Regions from separate parts of the Micromonospora sp. C81 genome, predicted to be linked through region 2. Evidence: riboswitches for the same ligand, from Rfam matches in the RefSeq annotation. Region 2 holds a riboswitch; the other holds the start of a gene.
What was found. A riboswitch is a leader RNA that binds a small molecule or an ion and turns the genes downstream of it on or off. The one in region 2 is predicted to bind thiamine pyrophosphate.

Region 1 (15,816 bases), on a different contig from region 2:
ACCATCTATCTCTGGCACATGCCGTTCGTGGTGGCGCTCACTCCGCTGGTCGACGTGGTGGGTTGGTCCCATCAGGACCCGGTGGGTCTGGCCATCCGGGTGGTGCTGGTCTTCGCGCTGGTCGGGGTGGTCACCCTGGCCTTCGGGTGGGTCGAGGACGTCGCCGCCCGTCGCCGCCCGGAGCTGATCCCCGGCGGCCCGGTCCAGGCAACCGAGATGGCCGACCAGCCCGACACCGAGGGCCGCGAACAGCCCGACACCGAGCGCCGCGGCCGTCCCGACGAGCAGCCGGCCGGGGCCACCCTCGGGCGGGCGGTGGTGCCACCGCAGCGGGTTGCGGCGGCACGGAGCGATGTCAGCGCTGGGTGATCGTGACGTTGCCGCTGCCGGCCGAGCCGTCGAGCACGTCGGTCGCGGCCGGGTCGTGCGTGACGGTGATCCGCGCGTCGCCGGAACCGGTGCTGGAGCGCACCTGGTAGCTGCCCGCCGGCACCAGCATCGTGACGTCACCGCTGGAGGCGTGCGCCCGGGCCGAGGCGGGCTTGTCCAGCTCGACTGTGACATTGCCGGAGCCGGCCTCGGCGTCCGCTGCGCCACCGAGGCGGCGCGCCGTGATGTCCCCCGAGCCGGCGCGGAGGCGGATCGTCCCACTGGCCTCGCTCACGTCGATGTTCCCGGACCCGGTCTCCACCCCGACCGTGCCGGAGGCGCCGTTGACCCGGACGTTACCGGAGCCCAGGCGCAGGTCCACCGCGCCGACCCGGCTCAGCTCGACATCGCCGGAGCCGGACTCGCCCTGAAGGGCGACGCCCTCCGGCACGGCCACCTCGTAGGAGACGCTGCACCGGTCGCCGCAGTCGGTGTCCAGCACCAGCTCGCTGCCCTTGATCTCGTACCGGGCCTTGGGCTCGCCGCCCTGGTAGCGCACCACCCGCTTGATCCGCGCCTCCGCGGCGGTGGCGGTGCCCCGGACGATCACGTCGCCGGCACCCGGCAGCACCCGGATGGTGGTGATCTTCACGGCCTCGGTGTCGTCGTAGTCGAGCCGGCGCATGGCCAGGTTGTCGCACCCTGCGAGCACGATGAGGGCGGTTGCCAGCCCCAGGGCGATGGGGGTGGCTGCGCGACGACGGCGGGCGTCGGTGGTGGATTGCATTGCCATGGCCAGCACGCTACGGCCGGTGCGGAGCCACGCGCATCGGGGTTCATCCGCGCATCCACCCCGAACCGACCCTGATTTCACACCCCGAGGGAGAATGGCCCGATGGCCGGGTATCGCCGACAGCTCTACCGCGACGACGCGGTGGTGCTGCGTGTGCAGAAACTCGGCGAGTCCGACCGGATCATCACCCTGCTGACCCGTCGACATGGCCGGCTGCGCGCGGTGGCCCGGGGGATCCGCCGCACCACCAGCAAGTTCGGCGCCCGGCTGGAACCGTTCGGCCACGTCGACCTCCAGCTCGCCGGCGACCCGAAGGGCAACCACGGCAGCTCACTGCACAGCGTCAGCCAGGTCGAGGGCATCGACCTGTACGGCAAGCGGTTCCTGGGGGATTATCCGCGCTACACGGCGGCGAGCGCGATCGCCGAGACCGCCGAGCGACTGACCCCGGTGGAGCGGGAGCCGTCGCTGCGGCTGTTCCAGCTCACCGTGGGCGCGTTGAAGGCGCTGTCCCGGGGTGAGCACGCCACCACCCTGGTGCTCGACGCGTACCTGCTGCGGGGGATGGCCCTCGCGGGCTGGGCGCCGGCGCTGATCGCCTGCGCCGTCTGCGGCACCCCCGGCCGGCACCGGGCGTTCTCCGTGCCCGCCGGCGGCACGGTCTGTCCCGATTGTCGGCCACCCGGCGCGGCCCACCCCGCGCCGGCCACCGTCGACCTGATGTCCGCGCTGACCACCGGTGACTGGGTGCTCGCCGACGCCACCGAAGCCGGCGTACGCCGGGAGTGCAGTGGGCTGGTCGCGGCTCACCTCCAGTGGCACCTGGAGCGCGCGCTACGCTCGCTGCCGCTGGTCGACCGGGGTCCCTCGGCGACCAGCACGGCCTCGCCGCCGGATGGCACCGGGGCCGTGGTGCTCCGGCCACGTGGCGACGTCGAGGCCGGGGCGGACGGCGCGAACAGGGAGTGACCGAGTGATCCGATCGAAGAAGGCCGGCCGGCGCGAGCCGACGCCGCCGACACCACACCCGTCCGGCGCCCGGCCGCCGGCGCTGCCCGGCGACGCGGTGCCGAAGCACGTGGCGGTGGTGATGGACGGCAACGGCCGCTGGGCCAAGGACCGCGGGCTGCCCCGTACGAAGGGGCACGAGGCGGGGGAGCACAGCCTCTTCGACACCATCGAGGGTGCGATCGAGATGGGCATCCCGTACCTGTCGGTGTACGCGTTCTCCACCGAGAACTGGCGGCGCTCGCCCGACGAGGTCCGGTTCCTGATGGGGTTCAACCGGGACGTGATCCGTCGCCGCCGCGACGAGTTGGTCGACCTAGGCGTCCGGGTGGTCTGGTCGGGCCGGGCCGGGCGGTTGTGGAAGAGCGTCATCTCCGAGTTGCAGACCGCCGAGGAGATGTCCCGCGACAACTCGACGCTGACCCTGCAGTTCTGCGTCAACTACGGCGGGCAGGCCGAGATCGGCGACGCCGCAGCCGCGATCGCACGGGACGTGGCGGCCGGCCGGCTGGATCCGGCGAAGGTCAGCGAGAAGACCGTCGCGAAGTACCTCTACCACCCGGAGGTCCCGGAGGTCGACCTGTTCCTGCGCCCCTCAGGCGAGGAGCGGATCTCCAACTTCCTGCTCTGGCAGGCCGCGTACGCCGAGCTCGTCTTCCTGGACACGCTCTGGCCCGACTTCGATCGCCGCCATCTCTGGTACGCGTGCGAGCTGTACGCGCAGCGGGACCGGCGCTTCGGCGGGGCGCTGCCCAACCCGGTCGCCCCGGTTCTCTGAACCGACGCTTATCCGCACGTCACTCTGGGTATCAGAGACGTCAGAAGCCACTGACGGAGGTGAACCCACATGATCCAGAAGCGCATTGCCCAGTGGGCGGTGATGGCGGTCGCGGTGCCACTGGCGGCTGCCGGTGCTCGCCGGCTCAGCCACACCCTGGAGGCCCGGCGTGGTCCCTCCGGGGCTACCCGGTTGCTGACCAGGGGCGCTGACCTGATGCGCCCGCAGAAGGCCAAGCGCCGCCGCTTCTTCTAACCCCAGACCCACCGGCGCCGCCCACACCCCGTGTGGGCGGCGCCTCCCTGTGCCCCAAACCCGCCCCCAACCCGGGCGATCATGGAGTTGTGGTGGGCGGTTCCACCGCTTTCGCCACTTCTGTGCGGCACCACAACTGCATGATCGACGCGGCCGGGGCGGAGGGGTTCCGGCTGGGGGACTGAGCTGTCGTTTCGGGGTCTCGCGAAAGGGCGGCGGGTAGGGTCCGGACGTGGCGGGACTACTGCGGTTGGGGTGGGTGTGCGGGATCTTCGGTTCAAGATGATCATGGCGTTGAACGCGGCCGATCTGGGTGACCCGATCTGCGAACAGGTGGCCGACATCTGCGCCGAGATCGCCGAGCAGCACTGCGCCGAGTTTGGCCACACCCCGCAGCTGCGCACCGGTGAGATCGCCGAGCTGGCCACCGGCGAACCGGCCCTGACGTGGGCGCCGTCGACCTCCGACACCGGGCAGCGTGCCTGGTGACCGCGCCCGCGCCCGCCGTCGACATCCGTCGTGGCGAGGACCGCTTCTCCACCCGGATCTCCTGGCTCGACTCCCACCACTCGTTCTCGTTCTCCCGGCACTACGACCCGGCCAACACCCACCACGGTCTGCTGCTGGTCAACAACGACGACGTGGTGCGACCGGGTGCCGGCTTCGAGACCCACCCGCACCAGGACATGGAGATCGTCACCTGGGTGCTGCGTGGCTCCCTGGTGCACCAGGACTCCACCGGGCACTCCGGGGTGATCTACCCGGGGCTGGCGCAGCGGATGAGCGCCGGCACCGGCATCCTGCACTCGGAGAAGAACGACGCCTGGCGACTCAACAACCAGGAGCCGCACAGCGACCCGGTCCACTTCGTGCAGATGTGGGTGCTCCCCGACGAGGAGGGCGGCGACCCCGGCTACGAGCAGTTGGAGATCGAGGACGAGCTGCTCCGCGGCGGCCTGGTGCCGATCGCCTCCGGGATGGAACGCTACGACGGGGCGTCCGCCATCCGGATCCGCAACCGGTACGCGACCCTGCACGCCGCCCGACTCGCCCCCGGCGACGAGGTCACCATCCCCGACGCGCCATTCGTGCACCTGTACGTGCCCAACGGCACGGTGACCCTGGAGGGCAGCGGCCCACTCGGCACCGGCGACGCGGCCCGGCTCACCATGACCGGCGGCCGGCGGGTCACCGCCGACGAACCAGCCGAGATCCTCGTCTGGGAGATGCACGCCACGGTCACCTGACCCACGTGGGCGGGGCCAGGTGACCGTCGCTCAGGTCAGGCGGGGGACTCGGCGCGGTCGCCGGCCCAGGTGGTGTGGAACGAGCCGTCCCGGTCCACCCGCTGGTAGGTGTGCGCCCCGAAGTTGTCCCGCAGACCCTGGATCAGCGCGGCGGGCAGCCGCTCGGCGCGCAGCGCGTCGAAGTACGCCAGCGACGACGAGAACGCGGGCGTCGGCACACCGGCCCGGGTCGCGTCACCCACCACCCGGCGCCAGCTCGGCACACCGGCGGCGACCGCCTCGGCGAAGTACGGTGCCACCAGCAGCGTCGACAGGTCGGGCTGCTGGTCGTACGCCTCGCGGATCCGGTTGAGGAAGCGGGCCCGGATGATGCAGCCGCCCCGCCAGATCGTCGCGGTGCCGCCGAGGTCGATGTCCCAGTTGTATTCCTGGCTGCCGGCCCGGATGTGGTCGAAGCCCTGCGCGTACGCAACGATCTTGGAAGCGAGCAGCGCCCGGCGGACGTCCTCGATGAACGCGTCCCGGTCGGCGACCTGCCACTTCTCACCAGCGTCCGGGAACGCCCGACGGGCCGCCTCCCGCTGGTCGACGTGCCCGGAGAGCGACCGTGCGAAGGTCGCCTCGGCGATCCCGGTGATCGGGATGCCCAGGTCCAGGGCGCTCTGCACCGTCCACCGGCCGGTGCCCTTCTGCTCGGCACGGTCCTGCACGATGTCCACGAACGCCCGGCCGGTCGCCGCATCGGTGTGCGCGAGCACATCGGCGGTGATCTCGATGAGGAACGACTCCAGCTCGCCGTTGTTCCAGTCGCGGAAGATCTCCGCGATCTCCGCCGGCTCCGCGCCCAGACCGGCCCGCAGCAGGTCGTACGCCTCGGCGATGAGCTGCATGTCGGCGTACTCGATGCCGTTGTGCACCATCTTGACGAAGTGCCCGGCGCCGTCCGGCCCGACGTGCATGCAGCACGGCACACCGTCCACCTGCGCGGCGATCTTCTCGAACATCGGCCCGAGCTTGGCGTACGACTCGGCGGAACCGCCCGGCATGATGCTCGGCCCTCGGAGCGCGCCCTCCTCGCCACCGGAGACGCCGGTGCCGCTGAAGTGCAGGCCCTGCGCGCGCAGCGCCTCCTCCCGACGGCGGGTGTCGGCGAAGTGGGCGTTGCCGCAGTCGACGATGATGTCGCCCTCTTCCAGCAGCGGCACCAACTCGTCGATCACCGCGTCGGTGGGCGCGCCAGCCTTGACCATGACGATGACCGCGCGGGGGCGCTCCAACGACGCCACGAAATCTGCCATCGACTCGCCGGGCACGAACGTGCCCTCGTCACCGTGCTCGGCAACCAGGCTGCGGGTGCGTTCCGGCGACCGGTTGTGCACTGCCACCGTGAAGCCGTTGCGGGCCAGGTTGCGGGCCACATTCCGACCCATCACCGCCAGCCCGGTCACACCAATCTGCGCCCTCGCCTGCTCAACCATCCGTGCCGCCACCTCTCGCCGTCGTGTCAATGTGTTGCGACGGTATCGCGACGCAGGGGCCATGGGGGAGCGCTGCCCAACAGCCGGTCACCGACCGATGGCGCTCAGCCCTGGGCCAGCCGGTTCTCCACGTGCGCCACCTTCGCGGTGAGCGCGTCGGTCACCCCCGGCCGGATGTCGGCCTTGAGCACCACGCTCACCCGGGGTGCCTGCGCGGCCACCACGTCGACCGCCTGTTTGACGACCGCCATCACCTCGTCCCACTCACCCTCGACGGTGGTGAACATGGCGTCGGTGCGGTTGGGAAGGCCCGAGTCGCGGACCACCCGTACCGCCTCGGCGACCAGGTCACCAACGGACTCACCGACACCGAGCGGGGTTATCGAGAACGCGATCAGCATGCCGCCGATGGTGCCAGGAAAATCGGCTGCACCGCCCCACCTGGTGCCGATAGAGTGCGGGCATGCGCAACTGACGCCCCACTTCCGAGCCGGCCCGCCGCCCCGCGTCGCGGTCCGTGCGCTCCCGGGCGTCCCGCATCTCCCACCCGCCGTTCGGCGGCGCTGGCTGTGCCCCGACCCCCGGTGAGCAGTCCCTTCCCCGTTGGACCGTCACACGACGACGGTCGTCAGCCGATCCGACCGACCGCCGGCGCGCGGGACCGGCCGTGCCGGTCGGCTTTGAAGGAGGCCCGGATGCCTGCCAGGCGCAACCGGAAGAAATCCCGTTCAACCGCACCCACGTCCGGCACAGACACGGCGGCCGGCCATGACGCGCTCCTACCGACCCGCCCCGACTTCGATCTCGCGGTCCAACCGGCTCTCCTGGTCGATCCCGCGCTTCCGGCGGGGTTGGGTGAGCCGGCAGTGCTGGTCGAGCCGGCGCTGCCGGCGGTGCTGAGTCAGCCGGCTCCGCCGGCGGTGTTGAGTCAGCCGGCTCCGCCGGCGGTGTTGCCGGGTGAGCTGGTGCCGCCGTTCGACGTGCCGGCAGCAGTCGACGCGCCGGTGGTGGCAGACCTGCCGAAGGTCGCCGGGCGACCGAAGGCACCGACCGCCGGACCGCCGCAGGGTGGCGGACCACGCTCGGCCGGCGGGCGTGGTCAACAAGCCGGCCAGAGCCGCCGCTACGCCTTCCGCCGCAGCTGACCGACCCCGCACCCACCCGGCGCGCTGTCCCGACCCCGCGGGCGGTGAGGCAGACAGCAACTTCAGGGATGGTGCTGCCTCACCGCCCAACGAAGCAGCACCATCCCTGATGTTGTGCGGATCATGCGGGCGCGGCGACGCGAACGGACGCCGGGCGGCGCCCCTGCGTGGGCAGAAGGGGTCAGGTCAGCCGATCAGGGGGCGGAAGCTGCCGAGGAGGATGCTCGTGGTCAGTGCGCCGGCGGCCAGGGTGGCTGCCCCGGCGACGAGCAGCCCGTCGGCCCGGGTGAAGCGCTGCCGGCGGGCCACGGTCCGGGGCGTGCCGGCGTCGAAGCCACGCGCGTCCATCGCCACGGCCAGCCGGGTGCCCCGGCGGATCGCCCCGACCAGCAGCGCGAACGCGGTGGAGGCGAACAGTCTCAGCTTCGCCACCGGGTTGCGTCCCGCGTCGACGCCCCGCGCCCGCCGGGCCATGCTGATCATCTGCCACTCCTGACCGAGCAGCGGCACCAGCCGGAACGCGGCGAGCGCCCCGATGGCGAACCGGGCCGGCGCCTTCGCGTTCTGGATCAGCGCGTCGGCCAGGTCGGTGGGGTCGGTGGTCGCGAAGACGATTACGCCCGGCAGTGCCACCGCGAAGACCCGCAGCACCAGGCCGAGCGCGGTGAGCAGCACGCCGGTGCTCACGAACACCGGCCCGGCGTCCAGCAGGACCCGACCGGACCTGTCGGCGGCGAAGAGCACCAGGGTGACCAGGATGCCGGCGGCGCTGAGGAGCAGCGGCCAGGCCCGCCGGGCCAGCACCCGGTAGCGGATGCCGAACAGCGGGAGTACGGCGAGTTCGAGCGCGATGGCGATCGCCGGGGCCACCGGGTCCAGGGTGGCCAGCAGGGTGAACGAGAAGACCAGCGCCGCGGCGACCTTCGCCACCGGGTTGCGGCGGGCCAACGGCGCACCGGGCGCGGCGACCGGTTCGATGCTGATCATCGGGCACCGTCGCCGGTCACGGGACGGTGCAGGGTGACGGTGCGGTCGGCGAGAGCGGCGACGAAGTCCGCGTCGTGGGTGACCGCGACCACGCCGTGCCCGGCGTCGCGCAGCTCGGCGAAGAGGTCGACCAGCTCCCGCCAGGTCCGCCGGTCCTGGCCGAAGGTCGGTTCGTCGCAGATCAACAGACGGGGCGCGGTGGCCAGGGCCGTCGCCACGCTCAGCCGCCGCGCCTCGCCCCCGGAGAGGGTGTACGGGTTGGCGGCGGCGAGCCGATCCAGTCGTAGTCGCTCCAGCAGCCCGGCTACGGTCTCCCGCACGGCTGCCTCGGGTTGACCGGTGCGGCGCGGGCCGAGCGCCAGCTCGTCGAAGACGGTGCTCGTGACGAACTGGTGCTCCGGGTCCTGGAAGACCGACCCGATCCGCCGGGTCAGCGCGGGTGCCCGCCAGCGGTGCGGGGGAGTGCGATGGTCCGCGCCGGCCAACTCGGCTGACGCGTTGACCCGGCCGGTGCCTGGCCGGAGCAGCCCGCCGAGCAGCAACGCCAGGGTGGACTTGCCGGCGCCGTTGGGTCCGCGTACGGCGAGTGCCTCTCCGGCGCGTACCGCCAGATCGGTGGAGGCCAGCCGGGGTGGCAGGCCGAGCCGGTCGGCGGTGAGCAACAGCTCGCCCGGAGCGGCGGTGGCCCGCCGGGGCGCGATGGGGTGACCCGGCACCCAGACTCCCTCGGCGGCCAGGGCGGCGCCGTGGGCGGCGAAGACCGCCTCGGGCGTGCCGTCCGCACGGACCCCGCCGCCCGGGTCCAGGACGACCACCCGGTCGACCAGTGGCAGCGCCTCGGCGACCCGGTGCTCGACCAGGATCAGCGTGGTGTCGGCGTCCAGCGCCCCGGCAACCGCCTGCCGGATCAGCTCGGCCCCGGCCGGGTCGAGGTTGGCGGTCGGCTCGTCGAGCAGCAGCAGGCCGGGGCGCAGGGCCAGCGCGCCGGCCAGGGCCAGGCGTTGCTGCTCGCCGCCGGACAGTGCGGCCGTGTTGCGGTCCCGGGAGTACGGGAAGCCGACCCGGTGCAGCGCCTCGTCCACCCGGGGCCAGATCTCGTCGGCGGGCACTCCCCGGTTCTCCAGCCCGAACGCGACGTCGTCGCCGCAGCGGGCCATCACCAGCTGGGTTTCCGGGTCCTGGAAGACGATGCCGACCCGTTCCCGGCCCTTGCGGGGGTCGAGCCCGTCGATCTCGACGGTGCCCTCCTGCTCGCCGGAGTCCTCGGGTAGCAGCCCGGCGAGGGCGCTGAGCAGGGTGCTCTTGCCGGCCCCCGAGGGCCCGAGCAGCAGCACCCGCTCCCCGACCTCAACCCGCAGGTCGACCCCGCGCAGAGCCCACGCGCGCCGCCCGGCGTGCCGCCAACCGAACCCCCGCAGCAGTACCCCGCCCACCAAACACCCCCTCCCAAGCCCCGGCTCCACCCTGCACGGTCGATCATGAGGTTGACGGTGGTTCTGAAGATCCATCCGCCCGTCAACCTCATGATCGACGCGAGTGGTGGGGTCAGATCAGGGCGCGGTCCCGGCCTACCGGGAAACGGTCCAGGACACCGGTGTTGGCCAGGGCCTTGGTCAGCAGCCAGCCGCCCGCTCCGGCGATCACCGTGGCGCTGACGATGGTGATCAGCGCGTACGGGATGCGGTAGTCGGCCAGTGCGTAGTCGACGTTCCAGATGAAGAAGTCGAACAGCGCGGCGCTGAGACCGGTCAGCGCGCCGGCCACCACTGCGGTGGGCAGCCGGAACGACCGGTACCGGAAGGCGGCGAACGCCAGCTCCGCGCCGATGCCCTGCACGATGCCCTGCGGGATCACCGTGCCGGCCCACTGGCTGCCCAGCAGCGCGGAGAGGACCGCGGCCACCGTCTCGCAGTAGAGCGCAGCACCGGGCTTGCGGATGACCAGACCGCCGATCACGGCCGGCATCAGCCAGACGCCGTACAGCAGCGCCTGCGCCGGCGGGAAGAAGGCGAACGCACCCTCGGTGGCGCTCCAGACCAGTCCCCAGGCCCAGAAGATGACGCCGAAGGCGACCGCGATCACCGAGGCGACCACGATGTCGATGGTCCGCCAACGGTGTGTGTCGGTGGTGGATTTCATGTGTTGCTCCCAGTTCGTGAGTGCGAACCAGGAGAAGACGCACGCCGCGTCCGGTGGCACCGGACTGCGGCGCGGCTGGAGGTCGACCGAACTCCCTGCGCTGGCATTACCCAGATCAGGTTCGAGGGTCTGCGGGCATGCCCGCACTCTCAGCGCTGTGCGCTCCCCTGTCGGATGTGAAGTTGTCTCGCTGACGCTAACACCGACGTGGGCCGCTGGCCCAGGAGGGCATCCGCCTGACCTGCGGCGGGCAACTGCCCCGTCGTCGGCTGGGTACGCTTCCGATCATGCGGGTTGACGCGCGAGGCTTCACGTTCGAGGTAACCGCCGGTGGTCCGCCGGAGGGCGTACCCGTCCTGCTGTTGCACGGGTTCCCACAGCACAGCGGCGAGTGGGACGACGTCGTGCCGGCGCTGCACGCGGCCGGGCTGCGCACGTACGCGCTGGACCAGCGCGGTTACTCGCCGGGTGCCCGGCCCACGGCGGTGGCGGACTACCGGATCCCCGAGCTGGTCGCCGATGTGGTGGCGGTGCTCGACGCCCTCGGGTTGGACGCCGTCCACCTGGTCGGCCACGACTGGGGCGCGATCGTGGCCTGGGCGGTCGCCGCCGGGCACCCCGAGCGGGTCCGCACACTGACGGCGGTGTCCGTGCCACATCCGGCGGCCATGGCGCACGCCCTGGCCAACGACAGCCAGCAGAAGGCCCGCTCGTCGTACATTGCGCTGTTCCGTAAGCCGGACAAGGCGGAGAAGGTGCTGCTGGCGTGGCACGCCACCGCGCTGCGCAAACTGCTCGGCGGGGTGGGCGACGGGCCCCGGGTGGACCGCTACGCCGACCCGATGCGCGAGCCGGGAGCCCTCACCGCCGCCCTGAACTGGTACCGGGCGATGTCCCGCTCCGACCTGGCAGCGGTCGGCCCGGTCGCGGTGCCCACCACGTACGTCTGGAGTGACCGGGACGTCGCCATCGGCCGGACCGCCGCCGAGGCGTGTGCGGCGAACGTCACCGGGGACTACCGCTTTGTGCAACTGGCCGGTGTGAGCCACTGGATCCCGGACGCGGCCCCGGGCCCGCTCGCCGAGGCGGTCCTGGCCCGAGTCAGCGCAACGGCCTGAGTCGTGCGGGTCAGCGGGGGAGGGCCATCATGACGACGGACGGCAGCGGGCCGGGCAGCCGCCGCTCGATCGCCGCGCAACTACGCCTGCTGGGCGTACGCCCCGGCGCGACGCTGCTGGTGCACGCCGGCCTCCGTCCGCTGGGATTCATCAGCGGTGGTCCGCACGCGGTGGTGCTGGCCCTGCGCGACGCGCTCGGTCCGGACGGCACGATCGTCGTGCCCACCCACACACCGGAGAACAGCGATCCCGCCCAGTGGCGCAACCCGCCGGTGCCGGCGGACTGGTGGCCGCTGATCCGCTCGGAGATGCCCGGCTTCGACCCGGCGATCACCCCGAGCCGGTTCATGGGGGCGCTCGCCGAGACGGTCCGCGGCTGGCCCGGCGCTCTGCGCAGCTCGCATCCCCAGGTGTCGTTCGCCGCGCTCGGGCCGGCCGCCGAGCAGGTGGTGACCGGGCACGCCCTGGCCGACATGCTCGGCGAGCAGTCCCCGCTGGGCCGGCTCTACGACCTGGACGCCGACGTGTTGCTGCTCGGTGTCGGCCACTCCGCGAGCACCTCGCTGCACCTGGCCGAATACCGCAGCCCCGGCTCGCCCCGGGAGCGGGTCGGCGCTGCGGTGCGCACCGCCGACGGCGGCCGGGAATGGGTGTGGTGGCAGGACGTACGGCTCGACGCGGGTGACTTCGACGCGTTGGGCGCGGCCCTGGAGGCCACCGGAGAGGTTCGCACCGGCCCGGTGGGTGCCGGGACCGGCAGGTTGATGCGCCAGCGGGCGGCGGTCGACTTCGCGGTGCACTGGTTGGCCCGCAATCGGACGACGGAGGACGCATGACGGTGAGTGCCGAGGACTACCTGGCCGTGGTGACCGAGACGATCGGCCGGGTGGCCGAAAGCCAGCGGGAGGCGGTGGGGCGGGCCGCGGATCTGATCGCCGACGCCGTACGCGCCGACGGCGTGGTGCACGCGTTCGGCACCGGGCACTCGGAGGCCCTCGCCATGGAGATCGCCGGCCGGGCGGGCGGTCTGGTGCCGACCAACCGGATCGCCCTCCGCGACCTGGTGCTGCTCGGCGGCGAACCGGCCGATCGGCTGGGCCCGATGCTGGAACGGGACCCGTCGGTCGCGCACCGCCTCTACGAGCTGGCGCCGGTGCGGCCCACCGACGTCTTCGTGCTTGCCTCGAACTCCGGGGTCAACGGCGCGATGGTGGAGTTCGCCACGCTGGTCAAGGAACGTGGCCACGGGCTGGTCGCGATCACCTCGGCGCAGCACTCCGGTCGGATGACCTCCCGGCACCCGTCCGGGCGCAAGCTGGGCGACATCGCCGACGTGGTGCTCGACAACGGCGCCCCGTACGGCGACGCGACGCTGCCGCTTCCCGGTGGCGGTGCGGTCGGCGCGGTCTCCTCGATCACCGCTGCGCTGCTCGCCCAGCAGATCACCGTGGAGGTGGTGGCGCGGTTGCTGGCAGCGGGGGAGCGGCCACCGGTCTACCTGTCGGCGAACATCCCGGACGGCGACGCGCACAACACGGCGTTGGAGGCCCGGTACGCGGGCCGCATCCGTCGCGGGTCCTGACGCCGCCCCGCGGTGCTTCCGGTCGCCAGGCATCGGCGCTGGCTGATGCTGGTGACCGACCTGCGTCCCCGAGGTGAACGGAAGATGTCGTGAACCTGTTTCGCGCTCGGGCGGGTGGGGCATTGGCGTTGCTGCCGGCGGCCGGGACCGCCGGCAGTAGCGTCTCACCGGAGGTAGCGCGTGTCCAAGGAGACCGACAAGCAGCGTTGGCAGCGCAATTTCGCCGACCTGCTCCAGGAGTTGCGGGTCGCACAGACCGGCGTGCAGATCCTCTTCGCCTTCCTGCTCACCCTGCCGTTCAGCAACGGGTTCACCGAGACCACGGAGTTCCAGCGGGACGTCTACATCGTGGCGTTGCTCGCGGCGGCCGCCGCCACCGCGCTGATCATCTCGCCGGTGGCGTTCCACCGGGCGCTGTTCCGGCAGGGACGCAAGCCGGAGCTGGTGCGCTTCGCGCACCGGATGGCCACCGGTGGTCTCGCCTTCATGCTGATCGCGATGGTCAGCGCGGTGCTGCTGATCACCGACTTCGTGCTGGACCGGCCGATCGCCTTCCTGCTCAGCGCCCTGACCGGAATCTGGTTCCTCGCGTTCTGGGTGATCCTGCCGTTCGCGCGGCGCAACTGGGGTGAGGACGACATCGACGACGATGACGACGACCCGGACACGATCGCCGGTCGCTGATCGCTGATCGCGCAGATCTTCACGCAGCGCTACCCCTGGGTAACAACCGGGGGTAGCGTGGCGGGTAGTCGCGCACGTCGACGCAGCCGCACCGAGCTTCGAGGGGGCAGCCGTGACCACGACGCAGGACGGCCGACCGGCACCGGACGGCCCCGACTCCGAAGCCGCGCCCAGCACCGCCGGTGCCGCGGCCCCGTTGCCCAGGGAGGCCGGGCAGGTCTCCGAGAAGGAGGCCCGGCAGGTCGCCGAGGCCGCCCGTGAGTCCACCTGGGACCGACCCAGCTTCGGCAAGGAGTTGTTCCTCGGTCGGTTCCGGCTGGACCTGATCGACCCGTGGCCCCGGTCCGACCCGGACGACGTGGCGCGCGCCGAGGAGTTCCTCGGTCGGTTGCGAGCCTTCCTGACGACCGAGGTCGATGGCGCCGCCATCGAACGCGACGCGTCCATTCCGGACTCGGTGTTCCACGGTCTGGCCGACCTCGGCGCGTTCGGCATGAAGATCGACCGGAAGTACGGCGGGCTCGGGCTGAGCAACCTGCACTACTGCCGGGCGCTGATGCTGGCCGGGTCCGTCAGCCCGGCCATCGGCGCGCTGCTCTCGGCGCACCAGTCGATCGGGGTGCCACAGCCGCTCAAGATGTTCGGCACCGCCGAGCAGAAGCAGCTCTTCCTGCCCCGCCTCGCCGCGGGTGAGGTGTCCGCGTTCCTGCTCACCGAGCCCGATGTCGGCTCCGACCCCGCCCGCCTGGGCACCATCGCCGAGCCGACCGAGGACGGCACCGGCTATCGGCTCAACGGGGTGAAGCTCTGGGCCACCAACGGCATCGTGGCCACCCTGCTGGTGGTGATGGCCCGGGTGCCCGCCACCGAGGGGCGTCGGGGCGGGATCACCGCGTTCGTGGTGGAGGGCGACAGCGAGGGCATCACCGTCGAGCGGCGCAACGAGTTCATCGGATTGCGCGGCCTGGAAAACAGCCTCACCCGGTTCCACGACGTGTTCGTACCCGCCGAGAACGTCATCGGCGGCGAGGGCAAGGGTCTGAAGATCGCCCTGACCACGCTGAACACCGGCCGGCTCTCGCTGCCGGCGATGTGCGTGGGTGCCGGCAAGTGGGCACTGAACGTGGCCCGGGGCTGGGCGGCCGACCGGGTCCAGTGGGGCCGGCCGGTGGGCGAGCACGAGGCGGTCGCGCAGAAGTTGTCCTTCATCGCCGCCACCACGTACGGCATGGAGACCATGCTCGACCTCTGCTGCCTGCTCGCCGACGACGACCGCAACGACATCCGGATCGAGGCGGCACTGGTCAAGCTGTACGCCAGCGAGATGGCCTGGAAGATCGCCGACGAGCTGATCCAGATCCGGGGCGGGCGCGGCTACGAAACGGCCGACTCGCTGGCCGCCCGTGGCGAACGCCCGGCCGCCGTCGAACAGATGCTGCGCGACCTGCGGATCAACCGGATCTTCGAGGGCTCCACCGAGATCATGCATCTGCTGATCGCCCGGGAGGCGGTCGACGCCCACCTGTCGGTGGCCGGCGACATCATCGACCCGGACGCTGGGCTGGGCCGCAAGGCACGGGCCGGCGCCCGAGCCGGTGCCTTCTACGCGAAGTGGCTGCCCACCCTCGCCGTGGGTCGAGGGCAGAGGCCCTCGGCGTACGCCGAGTTCGGGCCGCTCGCCGCGCACCTGCGCCAGGTCGAGCGCTCGTCGCGCAAGCTGGCCCGCTCGACGTTCTACGCGATGTCCCGCTGGCAGGGAAAGATGGAGCGTAAGCAGGCGTTCCTGGGCCGTGTGGTGGACATCGGCGCCGAGTTGTTCGCGATGTCCGCGGTCTGTGTCCGGGCCGTCGCCGAACGGGACAGCCGACCGGAAAACGTGGAGCTGGCCGACCTGTTCTGTCGGCAGGCGCGGGTGCGGGTGGACGCCCTGTTCGCCGCACTGTGGGACAACACCGACTCGGTCGACACCGCGGCGGCGAAGCGGATCCTCGCCGGCCGCTACGCGGGTCTGGAGGAGGGTGTGCTCACCCCGTCCGACGAGCTGCCGTGGGTGGCCGCCTGGTCACCCGGCCCGTCCACCGCCGAGGACGTCCGCCGCCGCATCCCACCGAAGCCGTAAGCCGGGCTGGTCGGTGGTCACGCTGGTCGGCGGCCGGGCTGGTCGGCGGCCGCGTCGATGGCGCCGGTCAGCGGGCGACCGCCCAGGCCAGCACCCCGGCCAGGATCAGGCCGT
Region 2 (15,816 bases):
CGGCCAGCCGTAGTTGCCAGGGGTCACGACGTTCCACTCGACCAAGCCCCGGGGGCCCCGGTCCGGGTTGTTCGCGTTGGCGTCCGGCCCGTAGTCCCCGACGTACAGGGTGTCGGTCTTCGGGTCGGTGCCGATCCGGAACGGGTTGCGGAAGCCCATCGCGTAGATCTCGGGGCGGGTCTTCTCAGTGCCCGGCGCGAAGAGGTTGCCCGTCGGGACGGTGTACGTGCCCTCGTCCTCCGGGTGGATCCGGATCACCTTGCCGCGCAGGTCGTTGGTGTTGGCCGAGGTGCGCTGCGAGTCGTAGTCCTGGCGGCCCGGCCGCTCGTCGAGCGGCGAGTACGCGCTCGACTCGAACGGGTTGGTGTTGTCACCGGTGGCCAGGTAGAGGTTGCCGGCGCTGTCGAAGGCCATGCTGCCGCCAGCGTGGCAGCAGGTGTTGCGCTGGGTGTCGACCCGCAGCACCTGCTTCTCGCTGGCTGGGTCGATGGTGTCGCCGGTGACCGTGAAGCGGGACAGCAGGTTGCGGGTGACCCCGTCGTTCGGGGCGTAGTAGAGATATACCCACTTGTTGGTGGCGAAGTCCGGGTCGAGCCGGATGCCGATCAGGCCGTCCTCGTTGCCGGTGAAGACGTCCAGGTCGACGGCGGTGACGGTGCTGCCGGTGTCCGGCTTGACGATCTGCACGCGACCGTCGCGCTCGATGTAGAAGACGCGCCCGTCCGGGGCGATGTCCAGCTCCATCGGGTTGCTGGTGTTGCTGTCCAGCGCGACCTTCTCGAAGTTCGAGGTCTTCGAGGCGCCGCAGTCGGCGTTCTCGACACCGGCCGCGGTCCGGATGCCGCCGAGCAGGTGGGACAGGAACTCGGGCTCGGCGTACGACTCCCGGGTGTGGCCGCCCCCGGTGTACCAGGATCGGCCGCCGTCGAAGTCCTGACACCAGGCGATCGGGTGGTCGGCGCCCATGGCACCGGCGCCCGCGGTGTAGCTCTTCTCGTCCAGGCTGGCGAGCACGTGCACGTCCGGCCGGGGGTTGGTCTGGTAGTTGTACCACTCGTCGAACCGGGACCATCGGTCCGGCAGCCCGGCGGTCGACGGGTGGGCGTGGTCCTCCACCTTGACCGTGGCCTGCTGGTTCTGTGGGTGGTTGGCGAAGTACGCGCCGACCAGGTCGCCGTACCAGGCCCAGCTGTACTCGGTGTCCGACGCGGCGTGGATGCCGACGTAGCCGCCGCCCGCCTTCACGTAGCGCTCGAACGCCGCCTGCTGCTCGGCGTCGAGCACGTCACCGGTGGTGGAGAGCCAGATCACCGCCTTGTACTTCGCGAGGTTGGCGTCGTTGAATGCGGCGCCGTCCTCGGAGTTGTCCACTGTGAATCCGTTGGCCACACCGAGCTGTTGGATAGCAGCGATGCCGGTGGGGATGGAGTCGTGCCGGAAGCCGGCGGTCTTGGAGAAGACGAGGACGGAGAAGGGATCGGCGGCGGCCTTTGGCGCCTTCGGCACCACCTGGCTGACCGGGGCTGCGGCTTTCGCATCCCGTGGGGGGACCTGGGCGGCCGCCTGGGCGGGCGTGCCGAACAGGGTGGTCGAGGCCATGGCCAGGGAGATCAGGGTTGCGGTGATGGGTACGCGGGCACGACGAGAACGGGACACGCCGCCTCCTATGTCGTAGTGACAGGGATCGCGGGAGCCGGCTCGCCGAAGACCCTCCCAGATGGAGCCGGTGGTGACACCGCGTCACGGTGCCCCCGCCAACATTTTGTCGAATCGCTGAACAAATTAATTCGGCTGGCTCAATGTCCGGCAAGATGCCGGCAGGTAACGGTTCTGCAACGGGGGGCGACATTCCGAATAGGACCGGGATGAAGCGCCCAACCTAATCCGCCATTCCGGCCCGTCGACACCCGCCTTGGCAGACCGGCGGATCTGTCGTACGGTGACACGCAAGTAACCCACGGGAGCCCGGTGTACCGGGCTGAGAGGGGGGCTGACAGCCCCCGACCGTCGAACCTGATCCGGATAATGCCGGCGCAGGGAGGAGCGTTGCCGTGCCGTCCCTGGGGCGACTGCATCTGATCACCGACACCCGACCCGGGCGAGACCCGCTCACCGTGGTCCGGGCCGCCCTCGCTGTGGCCCGAGCCGACCTGGTGGTGCAGGTCCGGGTCGAGGATTCCGCCACCGACCGCGAGACGTACGAGCTGGCCCAGCGGGTGCTGGCGCTCTGCGTGCCGTACGGGGCGACCTGCCTGGTCAACGACCGGCTGCACGTGGCGCTGGCGGTCGGTGCCGCCGGTGGGCACGTCGGGGCAGACGACCTGCCGGTCGCCGCCGCACGTCGGGTGCTCGGCCCGGCCGGCGTGCTGGGCGCCACCGCCCGTGCGCCAGGAACAGCGACCGCGGCGGTCGCGGCGGGAGCCAGCTACCTGGGCGTCGGGCCGTGCCACACCACCAGCACCAAGTCCGGCCTGCCGGACCCGATTGGGCCCGTGGGCGTACGTGCCGTCGTCGACGCCGTCGACGTGCCGGTCATCGCGATCGGCGGCGTGACCGCCGAGCGGGTGCCGGAGCTGCGGGCCGCCGGGGCGTACGGGGTGGCGGTCGTCGGGGCGGTCTCGGCTGCCGCCGACCCGGCGCGGGCGACCGCCGAGCTGATCGAGGCACTGGCGTGCTGACCGGCCGGTCGGAGTCAGCGCGATCGAGTGAGCGGGCCCGGCCGGACGTCGCGGTGGTGGGGGCGGGGCCGATCGGGCTGGCGATCGCCTGGCGCTGCGCCGCCCGAGGGCTGCGCGTGGTGGTGCACGATCCGGAGCCCGGCTCGGGGGCGTCGGCGGTGGCCGCCGGCATGCTCTCGCCGGTCGCCGAGACGTACTTCGGTGAGCGGCAGCTGACCGGGCTGCTGCTGGCGTCCGCCGCCCGCTGGCCGGCGTTCGCCGCCGAGCTGACCGCGGCGAGCGGCACCGGGATCGGCTACCGGACCGAGGGCACCCTGATGGTCGGGCTGACCGGCGACGACCTGGCCGAGGCGCGCCGACTCTGGGCGTACCAGCAGGGGTTGGGCCTGCCGGTGACCCCACTGCGCCCCAGCGAGCTGCGCGACCGCGAGCCGGCGCTCGCACCACGGCTGCGCGGCGGCGCGCTCGCGCCCACCGACCACCAGGTGGACCCCCGGCGGCTGGTGCCGGCACTGCGCACGGCCGCCCAGCGGGCCGGAGCGGTGCTCGTGCCGCAGGCGGTCGCGCGTCTGTCCGATGTGGATGCTGCGGTCACCGTTGTCGCCGCCGGCTGCGGGGCCGCCGCCCTCACTGGCCTGCCCGTCCGGCCGGTGAAGGGCCAGATCCTCCGGCTCCGCGCGCCCGACGGCGTCGCGCCGGGCTTCCGGCACGTGATCCGGGGGTACGCCGACGGCGAACCCGTCTACCTGGTGCCCCGCGCCGACGGCGAGGTCGTGCTCGGCGCGACGGTCGAGGAACGGGCGGACACCACTGTCACCGCCGGTGCGGTGCAGCGCCTGCTCCGCGCCGGAGTCGACCTGCTGCCCGAGCTGGCCGAGTACGACCTGGTCGAGGCGGTCGCCGGGCTGCGCCCGGGCACGCCGGACAACGCGCCGATCCTCGGGCCGCTGCCCGACCGGCCGGACGTGCTGGCCGCCACCGGGCACCACCGGCACGGCATCGTGCTCACCCCGATCACCGCCGACCTGATCACCGAGCTGGTGCTCGACGGCGTGCCCAACCCGCTGCTCGCGCCCTTCGGACCCGAACGGTTCGTCGGTGCCGGATCGGCCGGTCGCACACCGGCCGCGACGGGTGGACCTGAACCGACGATGGAGGGGGACCGGTGGAGTTGACCGTGAACGGGGCCGGACGCAGCGTCCCCGGTGGCGCGTCGGTGGCCGACCTGGTGCGTGACGTCGTGCCCGAACAGCGGGGGGTGGCGGTCGCGGTCAACGGCGAGGTCGTGCCCCGGGCCGGCTGGCCGGCCACTGTGCTGCGTGACGGCGACCGGGTCGAGGTCCTCACCGCGGCGCAGGGCGGGTGAGCAGCGTGACGTTCGAGCTGGGTGGGGAGACGTTCACCTCGCGGTTGATCCTCGGCACCGGCGGCGCCGCGAACCTGCACGTGCTGGAACAGGCGATCCGGGCGTCCGGCACCGAGCTGGTCACGCTGGCGCTGCGCCGGGTGGGCACCGCGCCGGGCTCCACCGGTGGGCTGCTGGAGCTGCTGGACCGGTGCGGGGTGCGACTGCTGCCGAACACCGCCGGCTGCCACACCGCGACCGAGGCGGTGAAGGTGGCCCGGCTGGCCCGGGACGCGTTCGACACCGACTGGGTCAAGCTGGAGGTGATCGGCGACGAGCGGACGCTTCTGCCCGACGGGGTCGAACTGCTCCGCGCCGCCGAGGAGCTGGTGGCCGACGGCTTCACCGTCCTGCCGTACACCAGCGACGATCCGGTGCTCGCCCGCCGGCTCGCCGACGTGGGCTGCGCCGCGGTGATGCCGGCCGGTTCCCCGATCGGCTCCGGGCTCGGCATCGGCAACCCCCACCACATCCGGCTCATCCGGCAGGGGGTGGACGTGCCGGTGATCCTCGACGCGGGCATCGGCACCGCCTCCGACGCGGCCCTGGCCATGGAGCTGGGCTGCGACGCGGTGCTGCTGGCCAGCGCCGTGACCCGAGCCGAGGACCCGGTGGCGATGGCGACCGCGATGCGGTACGCGGTCGAGGCGGGCCGGCTGGCGGCAGGCGCCGGCCGGATCGCCCGGCGCTTCCACGCGCTGCCCTCCACACCCGACGAGGGAAGACCGGACCTGTGACCCCGCCGTCCGGTGTTGTCCTGTTGACCGACCGGCTCGTCGCGCGGGGCGGGCTCGACCGGGTCGTGGCGGGAGCCGTGGCCGGGGGAGTGCGCTGGGTGGTGCTGCGGGAGAAGGACCTGCCCCGCCCCGAGCGCACTGCCCTAGCCGTCGAGCTGCGCGCGATCCTCGCCGACGTCGGCGGAACGCTCGTCGTGGCCGGCCCCGACCCGCTCGGCGGCGCCGCCGTGCACCTGCCCGCCGCGGGCCCGTACCCGCCGCCGACCCACAGCCTGGTCGGCCGCTCCTGCCACAACGAAGCCGAGCTGAACCGCCTGACCACCGAGCACTACGCGACGGTCTCCCCGGTCTGGCCCACGAAGACAAAACCGGGCTACGGCCCACCCCTGGGACCGGACGGCCTGCGAAAGCTGATCAGGACCAGCAACGTGCCGGTCCTGGCGCTGGGCGGAGTGGAAACCCCAGAACAGGTAACCGCCTGCGTCAAGGCGGGAGCCACCGGAGTAGCCGTACTGGGCGCACTCATGCGAGCAAAAGACCCCACCCAAACAGCCGCAACCCTGACCAGAGCCTTCCAAGAGGCGGTCACCCCTGTGCTGACCCAAACCCGGCGCGGGGTCACCCAGGTCTCCACGTCAGGGCTGCGGCCGACCGTGCCCACGCAGGGATCAAGCCTGACCGCCCGGAGTGGGCACGGTCGGCCGCAGCCCCCAACCGCAACCAAGGAGGAGAAGTGACCCCGCACACCATCCTCACCATCGCAGGCTCAGACTCCGGCGGCGGCGCGGGCATCCAGGCCGACCTGAAGGTCTTCGCCGCGCTGGGCGCGTACGGCACCAGCGTCATCACGGCGGTCACCGCACAGAACACCCGAGGCGTCGACGCCGTCCTGCCATTGCCTCCGCGCACGGTCACCGAGCAGTTGGACAGCGTGCTCGCCGACTTCACCATCTCGGCGGTCAAGACGGGGATGCTCGGCACCCCGGCGGTCGCCGACGTGGTGGCGGAGGCCGCACGTGCCGGCCGGCTGCCCCAACTCGTCGTCGACCCGGTGCTCGTCGCCACCAGCGGCCACCGGCTCGGCGTGGTGGGCGCGGTCGAGCGGCTGCTCCCGTACGCCACTGTGGCGACGCCGAACTGCGCGGAGGCCGCGGCCATCACCGGACGCCCGGTGGACGACGTGGCCGGGATGGTCGTGGCCGCCGAGGCGCTCGCGGCCGGCGGCCCCGACCACGTCGTGGTCACCGGGGGTGATCTGGACGGCGGCGAGGCGGTCGACGTGCTGCACGGCGGCGGTGTCACCACGCTGCTGCGCGCCCCCCGGGTGACGACCCGGCACACCCACGGGACCGGGTGTTCGTTCTCGGCGGCGATCGCCGTGCGGCTCGCGCTGGGTGATCCGGTGCCGGCGGCGGTGGGTGCCGCCAAGGAGTACGTGCTCCGGGCGCTGACCGGCGCGCGGGGTTGGGAGCTGGGCGCGGGGCGCGGACCGCTGAACCACTTCGGCTGGTCCGCTTGATCACCAGGGAGGCTGTCATGCACGCACGAGGCAAGGTGTACGTCGAGGGTTCGCGACCGGACGTCCGGGTGCCGTTCGCGGAGGTGGGGCTGACCGGGGATCTTCCGCCGGTGCGGCTCTACGACACGTCCGGCCCCGGGTCTGACCCGGAGGTCGGGTTGCCGCCGCTGCGGGGACCGTGGATCGCCGAGCGTGGTGACGTGGCGCCGGTACGGGGTGCGGGCACGCCACTCGCCGGGGTGGACGGTCGCCGGCCCACACAACTCGCGTACGCGCGGGCGGGTGTGGTGACGCCGGAGATGGAGTTCGTGGCGATCCGGGAGAACGTCGACCCGGAACTCGTACGGGCCGAGATCGCCGCCGGCCGGGCGGTGCTGCCGCTCAACGTGAACCATCCGGAGTGTGAGCCGGCGATCATCGGTAAGGCGTTCCTGGTCAAGGTGAACGCCAACATCGGCACCTCGGCGGTCAGTTCGTCGGTCGCCGAGGAGGTGGAGAAGCTCACCTGGGCCACCCGTTGGGGTGCGGACACCGTGATGGACCTGTCCACCGGGAAGCGGATCCACGAGACCCGCGAGGCGATTGTGCGGAACTCCCCGGTGCCGATCGGGACGGTGCCGATCTACCAGGCGTTGGAGAAGGTCGGCGGTGACCCGGTGAAGCTGAGCTGGGAGGTGTTCCGGGACACCGTGATCGAGCAGGCCGAGCAGGGCGTGGACTACATGACGGTGCACGCCGGGGTGCTGCTGCCGTACGTGCCGCTGGCCGTGGACCGGGTCACCGGGATCGTCTCCCGGGGCGGCTCGATCATGGCGGCCTGGTGCCTGGCCCATCACGAGGAGAACTTCCTCTACACCAACTTCGCGGAGCTGTGCGCGCTGCTCGCCAAGTACGACGTGACGTTCTCCCTCGGCGACGGGCTGCGCCCCGGCTCGATCGCGGACGCCAACGACGAGGCGCAGTTCGCCGAGCTGCGCACCCTCGGCGAGCTGACGACTGTCGCCTGGGAGTACGACGTCCAGGTGATGATCGAGGGCCCTGGCCACGTGCCGATGCACAAGATCAAGGAGAACGTGGACCTCCAGCAGGAGTGGTGCCACGAGGCGCCCTTCTACACGCTCGGTCCGCTGACCACCGACATCGCGCCGGCGTACGACCACATCACCTCGGCGATCGGCGCCGCGATGATCGGCATGTTCGGCACCGCGATGCTCTGCTACGTGACCCCGAAGGAGCACCTCGGGCTGCCGGACCGGGACGACGTGAAGGCGGGCGTGATCGCGTACAAGATCGCCGCGCACGCGGCCGACCTGGCCAAGGGGCACCCCGGCGCGCAGGAGTGGGACGACGCGCTGTCGAAGGCACGCTTCGAGTTCCGCTGGGAGGACCAGTTCAACCTCTCGCTGGACCCGGAGACCGCTCGGTCGTACCACGACGCGACCCTGCCCGCCGAGCCCGCGAAGACGGCGCACTTCTGCTCGATGTGCGGCCCGAAGTTCTGCTCCATGAAGATCACCCAGGAGCTGAAGGAGTACGCGGCCCGCGGCATGAAGGACAAGTCTGAGGAGTTCGTCTCCGGCGGCGGCCGGGTGTATCTGCCGCTGGCCTGAACCGGCGCGGTGCGCACTCTTGGGTGATCAGGCAGGTAGGCAGGTCGATCGGCGTTCCGACGTGCCCGCGGGTGGGGTCACTCGCGGTGGTGCCGACCGGTGGAGCGCAGCGACCGGCGACCGTTGTCCTGCTCCGGCTCGTTGTCCGACACCGGCTTGCTCAGCCCGGCGACCCAGTCGACGAACTCCTCATCCTTTGCAGGCAGCGGCTCCACGTTGTCTGCCGCCACCTGGCTCTCCTCGTCGGCCCGGGACCGGTTGCGGCGGAAGAGGCCACCGAGCCGTCCTCGGCGGGAAGGCTGCTCGGCAACCTTGCCCGGCTTCGACGCGGCCGGTGTGGCGTCGGTGCTCGCCGACTGGTCGGTGCCGGCGTCGGTGTCGGCGTCGGAGGGCGTGCCGGCCGCGCCCGGCACGACCGGTGCGTCCGGCCGACTCGGGCTTCCAACGCGGGCGGCTGTCTCGCCGGTCGCGGCCGGGCTGGTCGGCGTCGTCCGATCCGCCGAACTGTCCGCTGCCTCCGCCTGTCCGGCGCGCCGGGTGGTGTCGAAGGCGTTCCAGGAGCTGGCCCGGCTCAGGTCCGGCATTGGCGCCCGGTGTCGGGGCCTCGGCGTCGGTCCGGTCGCCTTGTCCGACCCGGTCGGCGTCTCCGATGTCGCTGGCCCCGGTGCGGAGGTCTGCGGCGGCACCGTCCAGGCCGCGCTGACCGGCCAGGCCGAAGGTGCTGGTGTCCACCGGTCGGCGTCCGGGTCACCGGCGGCAGTGCTCCCGAACAACCCGGTGCCGGGACCGTCCTCGGTGGCGGCCGGCTCGTCGTCGGCTTCGCCCGCCCGCTGGGTTGCGGATGCGCTGGTCGGGTCGGCGGTGTTGGCCTTCGGGCTGGTTGCGGTGGTCGGGGTGCGCGGCGGGTTGGCGGCGTCGGCCTTCGAGCTGGTTGCGGCGGCCTCGCTGCGCGGCAGGTCGGCTGCCCCCGCCACTGCGCTACTCGCGGCGGCCGGGGCGCGGGACGACTGGGCTGCTTCCGCCGTCGGGTCGGCTACTTCCGCCTTCGGACTGGGTGCTTCCGCCTTCGGACTGGGTGCTTCCGCCTTCGAGCTGGTCGCTTCCGCCTTCGGACTGGGTGCATCCGCCTTCGGCATGGGCGCCTCGGCCGGGATGCGGGACGACTGGGCTGCTTCCGCCGTCGGGTCGGCTGCTTCCGTTCCGGCGGTTGCGGCCCGGGTGCGGGGCGGCTTGACCGCCTCGGCCTTGGCGCCGGCCGGTGTCGCCGTCGAACCGCTTGCGGCGGTCGGGGCGGCTGTCGTCGCGCCGCTTGTGGGCGGGACCACTGCTGTCGCGCCGCTCGTGGTGGTCGGATCGGCGTCGGTGCCCGGGCTCTGCTTGCTCGGAACGGGAGCGGCGGTGACCGTGCCAGAACCGGTGCTGTCGGCGGACCTGCCCGCCCGGGGGACCTTCCTGCTGCGGCCGGTGGCCGCCTCGTCGGCGGTATCCGACTCGGATGGCGCGGCGTCATCGACAGGGCCGGAGATCGCTGCACCCGGGCTGACCTTCGGCTTACGGACCCGGCGCGGCTTGCTCGGCACCGCCGCATCACCCGTACCGGCGTCAGCCGCGCTTGCGCTGGTGGTTCCGGTGCTGGCCGCTTCGGTGGCGGTCGTGCCGGTGCTGGTGGTTCCGGTGCTGGCCGTTCCCGCACCAGGCGTGCCCGTGGCGGTCGTGAGCGTGTTTGTTGCGCTGTCGGTCGGGGCGCTGGCAGGGCCGACTGTCGGGGTGGCGGCATCGGCGCGGCCGGCCTTGGCGCTGGCCGGGGTGGCGTCGGTGGGGCTGCTGACGCTGGTCGCGCCTGAGCGCTCGCTCTCGACCGGGGAGGTGACATCGTCCGGGATCGACCGGCGCGTCTGAGCTCCGGCGGTGAACTCGCCGGTCGGATCGGTCAGCCAGGCTGCGGGTTTCGCCGCAACGGCGGGGGTCGGGCCATCCTGGCCGCCCGTGGTGGACGCCGGCCAGTCCCAGTGGGCCGGGGTGGTGCGTACGCCATCGGAGCCGGCTGCGGCCCTCGGGCCTGCGACGACACCACCGACGGGCTTGGTGTCGGCGGTCGGGTCCGCGTCGGTGCGGTCGGTGGTGTCCGGGTCGTTCGTCGACTTCGCCGACGCGGTGCCCGGCAGGGCCGGGCCGGGGGGCAGTGGGCGCAGGATGTCGGACGGCTCGATCGCCTGCGAATCCGCGCTGCGAGCGCCGGTCGGCCAGCGCAGCAGCGCTGCGGCCGCCGCGCCGAGCGCACCGGCGAGGATCGCGATCAACGAGCCGTAATAGGGAGTGGCCTGGTAGCGGTCCACGGCGTCACCCGGCCCGGCGGTCAGGTACGCGAATGCCACCAGCACCGGACCGGCGACCCCGGTGGCCCCGCTGATCAGGGGTGCCTGGCCCCGCCAGCGAGCCAGCCCGGCGGTCGCCACGCCGGCCAGCAGCGCCACGATGGGCAGCAGGAGCAGCGACAGCCGTTGCGCGGCGTCGTCGGCCAGCCAGCTCGGCTCCAGGACGCCGAGCCGCACGGTCGGCAGCGGGCCGGTCGTGCCGAGCGACGGCAGGACCGAGATCAGCGCCAGCAGCCAGACCGCGCCGGCCACCGCGGCCATGTTCCAGCCCAGCTCGGGCCGGAACAGAACGGCGATCGCCGCGCCCGCCCCGATGACCGCACCGAGTACGGCGCAGATGCCCACCGCCCACACCGGGTCGACGGAGATCAACTCGGCGGCGCGGGCGGGCTGCATGCAGAGGGGAGCGATGACGGTGGCACCGAGCGCCGCCGCGCCACCGATCGCCAGCTGGCGGCCGGTGCTGACCGCCGGTGCGTCGCGGCGAGCGAGGCGTCCGGTCAGGACGGCGCCGACGACGGCGGCGTTCGCGGCGAACCAGCCCACCCAGACGAGCTGGGTCGGCCACTGATTGACGGTCGTACCGGTGAAGGCGCCGGTCAGCCGGACGATGCCGAAACCGTACGCGACGCCGAGCTGGCCGGCTCCGGCCAGCACGCTCACCCCGAGCGCCGTGAGCAGCAGTCTGCCCCAGGTCCGAAAGGCCATGTCGGGCACGTTACGCACCCGGTACACCGAATCGCCACCGGCACGCCGCGCGACGCGCAGGCCCGCGCTCGGCGGGTCTACTTGAGTTCGACCAGCCGAGCCAGGTAAGTCGTGTCTCCGACATTGGTGAGCATATGTACCGCGCCCGGATCCCGGTAGACCACGCCGCCGGTGGGCTCGTCGGCGTCGATCCGGGTGCCGTCGATGGTCTGCACGACGTTCTTCGCGCCCTCGATCGCCACCACCAGGTAGGGGTGGTCGTGCCGGTGCAGCGGCTGCCGCTCGCCGGGTTCGAGGCGGATGTGCCAGACCCGGACCCGGTCGTTCTCGTACACGATCTCCTGGCCCACCGGCCCGAGTTCGGTTCCGTCGATCACGTCGGTCATCGTTCTCCGTCCAGTTGGGGGAGCACCTCGGCGGCGATCAGTTCGAGGTGGTCGAGGTCATTGAAGTCGATCAGACGCAGGTGGACCCGGGTGGCGCCGGCTGCGGCGAACTCGCCGATCCGCTGCGCGAGCTGCGCGGGTGAGCCGACCACCGGGTCCTCCGGCGGCAGCGCGCTCTTCTCGTGCAGGGGTGCGGCCCGCCGCTGCGCTTCGGCGTCGGTCCGGCCGATGGCCACGACGATCCCGGCGGAGAGCACCAGCGGGTCGCGTCCGGACTCCGCCCGCCCGGTGCGCTCGCATGCCTCAAGCACCCGGTCGTACGCCTTGGCGGTGTCCGCCACGGACTTGAACGGCATGTTGAACTCGGCGGCGTACCGGGCGGCCAGCTCGGGGGTGCGCTTGGGACCGCGACCGCCCACGATGATCGGGGGCCCGGGCACCTGCACCGGCTTGGGCAGGGCGGGCGCGTCCACGAGCCGGTAGTGGCCGCCGGTGAAGCTGTAGGTCTCGCCGGACGGGGTGCTCCACAGCCCGGTGATGACCTCAAGCTGCTCGGCCAGCCGGTCGAAGCGCTCGCCGACCGGCGGGAACGGGATGCCGTACGAGGTGTGCTCGCGCTCGTACCAGCCGGCGCCGATGCCCAGGTCGACCCGGCCGCCGCTCATCTGGTCGACCTGCGCGACCATCACCGCGAGCGGGCCGGGCAGGCGGAAGGTGGCCGACGTCACCAGGGTGCCGAGCCGGATCCGCTCGGTCTCCCGGGCCAGCGCGGCGAGGGTCAGCCAGGCGTCCGTGGGGCCGGGGAGGCCCGGGTCGGCGCCCATCGACTGGTAGTGGTCGGCTCGGAGGAAGCCTTCGTACCCGCAGGCCTCGACCAGCCGCGCGAACCGGAGTTGGGTGTCGTAGGTGGCGCCCCGGTTGGGTTCGGTGAAGACCGACACCCGCATGCTCATCGTCCTTCCGTGCTGGCCGTGGCCGGTTCGTCGCGTTCCATCAACAGCTCGTGCAGGTCGGCGCTGACTCGCGCGACGTCAGCCAGGTGGGCGTTGCGGCCGAGGGTGCGGGGCCGGGGGATGTCGACGTCGAGCACCTTGCGGATCCGGCCGGGGCGGGGGCTCAGCACGACCACCCGGTCGGCGAGCAGCACCGCCTCGTCGATGGAGTGGGTGACGAAGACGATGGTCGGCTTGTTCTCCATGTGCACCCGCTGGAGTTCGCCGGAGAGTTCCTCGCGGGTGAGCGCGTCCAGCGCGGAGAACGGCTCGTCCATCAGCATCACGCGGGGCTCACCGATCAGCGACCGGCACAGCGAGACCCGCTGCTGCATGCCGCCGGAGAGTTCGTGCGGCAGCCGCTTCTCGAACCCGGCCAACCCGGCCACGTCGAGCAGTCGCCGGGCCCGCTCGCGGTGCTTGGCGCGGCTCCAGCCGAAGATCTCCACCGGCAGGAGGACGTTGTCCAGCACGGTGCGCCAGGGCAGCAGCGCCGGCTTCTGGAACAGCATGGCGATGTCCTGGCGAGGGCGGGTGATCGGCGTACCGGCCACGGTGATCTCGCCAGCGGTCAGCGGGAGCAGCCCGGCGATCAGCCGCAGCAGGGTGGACTTGCCGCAGCCGGAGCGGCCGAGCACGGCGACGAACTCACCCTCGGCGACGTCGAGGTCGATGCCGCGCAGCGCCTCCACCCGGCCGGATCGGCCATCGAAGGTACGGGACACCCCGGACAGTCGGATCATCTCCGGCGCACCTCCGCTGAGTGGACGGTCAGGAATCCGACAAAGGCTAGCGGGCGTGTCTACGTATCGCACCGTCCGGGGTGGTCGTCAGGTTGTTTCCGTTCCGCAACCCGATATGCCTGGCGTCGCAACTGTGGGTTTCTCGTACGCTGTGCCCGCGAAGAGTCCCCTCACGACGGCGGTGCCCGGCTTCCACCCCTCCTGCCGGCCCGTCACGACAACCCCCTCCGGTGGCCCGTCGGCCCCGGTAGGAAAGGACATGGTGCTACTGATGAGAAGGCTGACCCGTACGGTCGCTACGGCCGCGCTGGCCACTGCCCTCGCTCTCGTTTCCGCCTGCAGCAGCGGGTCGGACTCGTCAGACGACGCCAAGGGCGGCAACGGCGGTTCGCTGGAGAAGGTGACCTACCTCACCTCTTTCGGTAACTTCGGCCGTGACTCCTACGCCTGGGTGGCAAAGGAGAAGGGCTTCTTCAAGGACGCCGGTTTCGACGTCGAGATCAAGCCCGGTCAGGGCACCGGTGGTGTGATCCAGACCATCGTCGGTGGCCAGGCCCAGTTCGGCCCGATCGACCTCACCGGCGGTCTGCTCCAGGTCGGCAACGGCCAGGCGAAGGACTTCACCGTGGTGGCCGCGATCCAGCAGCGCACCATGGCCGGCATTGCCACCGTCGAGGGCAAGAACATTGCCTCCCCGAAGGACCTGGAGGGCAAGAAGCTCGCCGACACCCCCGGGTCCGTGGTCCGCAACCTGTTCCCGACGTACGCCCGGCTCGCCGGTGTTGACGAGAACAAGGTGACCTGGGTCAACGGTGAGGCGCAGAACCTGATCAGCACGCTGGCCACCGGCCAGGTGGACGGCATCGGCCAGTTCGTCGTCGGTCAGCCGACGATCGAGGCGGTGGCCAAGAAGAAGGCCGTCATGCTGCCGTACAGCAACGTGATGCAGGACCTCTACGGCAACGTGCTGATCACCTCCTCCAAGATCGCCAAGGAGAAGCCCGAGATGGTGAAGAAGTTCACCGCGGCGCTGCTCAAGGGCCTGGAGTACAGCCTGGCCAACTCCAAGGAGGCCGGCGAGATCCTGAAGAAGAACGTGGAGGGCGCCAACCCGGTCGCCGCCGCCGCCGAGCTTGAGCTGATGGCCGCGTACGTGCGCTCCGGCAACACCGGCACCGCGATCGGCACCCTGGACAGCGGTCGGGTCGCCAAGAGCATCGCCATCCTGCAGGGCGCTGGCGCGCTGAAGCAGAACATCACCCCCGAGCAGATCATCGACTTCAGCCTCGCGCCGAAGGCCTGATCGTCCGGTCGTCACCAGGGGGTACGTTCCGCCGACTCCGGTGGGACGTACCCCCGTCGCTCGTCGGCCCCCTGGGGGCCGAGGATTTCGAGGAGGACAAGATGACCGACGTCCGGTCAGCGGATCCGGCGGTGGCGGCATCCCCACCCCCGGGCGCCGGCCCCGAGGCGGGGCGCGCGGGTCGAGGTGTCAGCCTCCGGGCCGGGGCCGGGGCGGCGCTGCCCGCGGCCGGCCTCCTGATCGCCCTGGCGGCGTGGTGGCTGATCGCCCGGTTGGAACTGGTCCACCCCGCGGCTCTGCCACCGCCCGGTGCTGTGCTCGCCGCGTTCGTCGACAAGCCCGCCCAGATGCTGGAGCACACCTGGGACACCCTGCTGGAGATCCTGATCGGCTTCGCGCTCTCGGCGGCGGCCGGTGTCCTGATCGGACTCTCCCTGGCCAGCTCCCGCACGGTGGAGCGGATGTTCACCCCGCTGCTGGTCGCGGTGAACGCGGTGCCGAAGATCACGCTGGGCCCGTTGTTGGTGGTGGCACTCGGCTGGGGTCAGAAGCCGATCCTGACCATGGTGTTCCTGCTCTGCTTCTTCCCGATCGTGCTCTCGACCGCGACCGGGCTCACCACCACGCCGGCTGACCTGGCCGAACTGGTGCGCTCCTGGAACGCCTCCCGCTGGCAGGCGTTCCGCAAGGTGCGCTTCCCGGCCGCGCTGCCGCAGATCTTCGTCGGGCTCAAGGTGGCCATGCCACTGGCCGCGATCGGCGCGGTGATCGGTGAGTTCCAGGCCGGCGAGAGTGGTCTCGGCTTCGTGATCACGCAGTACGCCGGTATCGGCGACACCGCCACCGCGTGGGCGGCGATCATGTTGGTGGCGCTGGTGAGCATCCTGCTCTACTCGGCGCTCGTGCTGAGCGAACGGATCGCCCTGCCCTGGGTCCGCGAAACCACCAGCAGCCGCTGACCCGCCGCGCGCCGGAACGAAGAGGGCCGGCCTCCCCGTCGGGAGGCCGGCCCTCTTATGCACGGTGGCCGGGAAGCGTTACCCCGCCAGGCGCCAGCGGCCGTTACGGGCGACCAACGTGGTGAGCGCCTGCGGCATCAGGCCGCTGTGGTTGTCCGGCGTCATTCGGATCGGGCCGGACAGGCCATCCATCTGGGACGTTTCGAGCACGTCCCGAAGGCCGTCGCGGTCCACCTTGCCGACCTCACCGCCGGCGCGCAGTTCCGCGTCGGCGATCAACTGCATGGCGTCCGCGGCGAAGGAAGACGACCCGTTGTAGCCGCCGAAACGTGCCGTGTAGTCCTGGAACCACTGTCGTCGCGCCGCCTTGGCCGGCGTCGTCGCGATCACGTCGTCGATCA

Region 1: linked by a shared signal. The riboswitch ahead of KBX46_RS19360 (ECF transporter S component) and the one ahead of thiE (thiamine phosphate synthase) in region 2 are both predicted to bind thiamine pyrophosphate.

The regions. Positions count from the first base shown of each region.
Region 1 is NZ_JAGPXS010000011.1:114,610-130,425, reverse strand. It holds partial or broken gene KBX46_RS19420 (acyltransferase) at 1-445, shown strand, start outside; gene KBX46_RS19415 (DUF4097 family beta strand repeat-containing protein) at 356-1,162, opposite strand; gene recO (DNA repair protein RecO) at 1,265-2,131, shown strand; gene KBX46_RS19405 (isoprenyl transferase) at 2,136-2,948, shown strand; gene KBX46_RS19400 (hypothetical protein) at 3,018-3,203, shown strand; gene KBX46_RS19395 (thioredoxin reductase) at 3,492-3,692, shown strand; gene KBX46_RS19390 (pirin-like bicupin family protein) at 3,689-4,450, shown strand; gene gndA (NADP-dependent phosphogluconate dehydrogenase) at 4,486-5,928, opposite strand; gene KBX46_RS19380 (MTH1187 family thiamine-binding protein) at 6,033-6,329, opposite strand; gene KBX46_RS19375 (hypothetical protein) at 6,624-7,073, shown strand; gene KBX46_RS19370 (energy-coupling factor transporter transmembrane protein EcfT) at 7,260-8,060, opposite strand; gene KBX46_RS19365 (ABC transporter ATP-binding protein) at 8,057-9,493, opposite strand; gene KBX46_RS19360 (ECF transporter S component) at 9,606-10,199, opposite strand; TPP riboswitch at 10,274-10,378, opposite strand; gene KBX46_RS19355 (alpha/beta fold hydrolase) at 10,487-11,317, shown strand; gene KBX46_RS19350 (aminoglycoside N(3)-acetyltransferase) at 11,347-12,153, shown strand; gene KBX46_RS19345 (sugar isomerase domain-containing protein) at 12,150-12,899, shown strand; gene KBX46_RS19340 (DUF6328 family protein) at 13,080-13,583, shown strand; gene KBX46_RS19335 (acyl-CoA dehydrogenase family protein) at 13,696-15,702, shown strand; gene KBX46_RS19330 (hypothetical protein) at 15,770-15,816, opposite strand, start outside.
Region 2 is NZ_JAGPXS010000027.1:54,151-69,966, reverse strand. It holds gene KBX46_RS30100 (ThuA domain-containing protein) at 1-1,656, opposite strand, end outside; TPP riboswitch at 1,948-2,057, shown strand; gene thiE (thiamine phosphate synthase) at 2,052-2,678, shown strand; gene thiO (glycine oxidase ThiO) at 2,672-3,853, shown strand; gene thiS (sulfur carrier protein ThiS) at 3,844-4,044, shown strand; gene KBX46_RS30080 (thiazole synthase) at 4,041-4,820, shown strand; gene KBX46_RS30075 (thiamine phosphate synthase) at 4,817-5,557, shown strand; gene thiD (bifunctional hydroxymethylpyrimidine kinase/phosphomethylpyrimidine kinase) at 5,554-6,339, shown strand; gene thiC (phosphomethylpyrimidine synthase ThiC) at 6,357-7,949, shown strand; gene KBX46_RS30060 (hypothetical protein) at 8,027-11,032, opposite strand; gene KBX46_RS30055 (cupin) at 11,110-11,418, opposite strand; gene KBX46_RS30050 (LLM class F420-dependent oxidoreductase) at 11,415-12,365, opposite strand; gene KBX46_RS30045 (ABC transporter ATP-binding protein) at 12,368-13,153, opposite strand; gene KBX46_RS30040 (ABC transporter substrate-binding protein) at 13,425-14,456, shown strand; gene KBX46_RS30035 (ABC transporter permease) at 14,558-15,415, shown strand; gene KBX46_RS30030 (ABC transporter substrate-binding protein) at 15,494-15,816, opposite strand, start outside.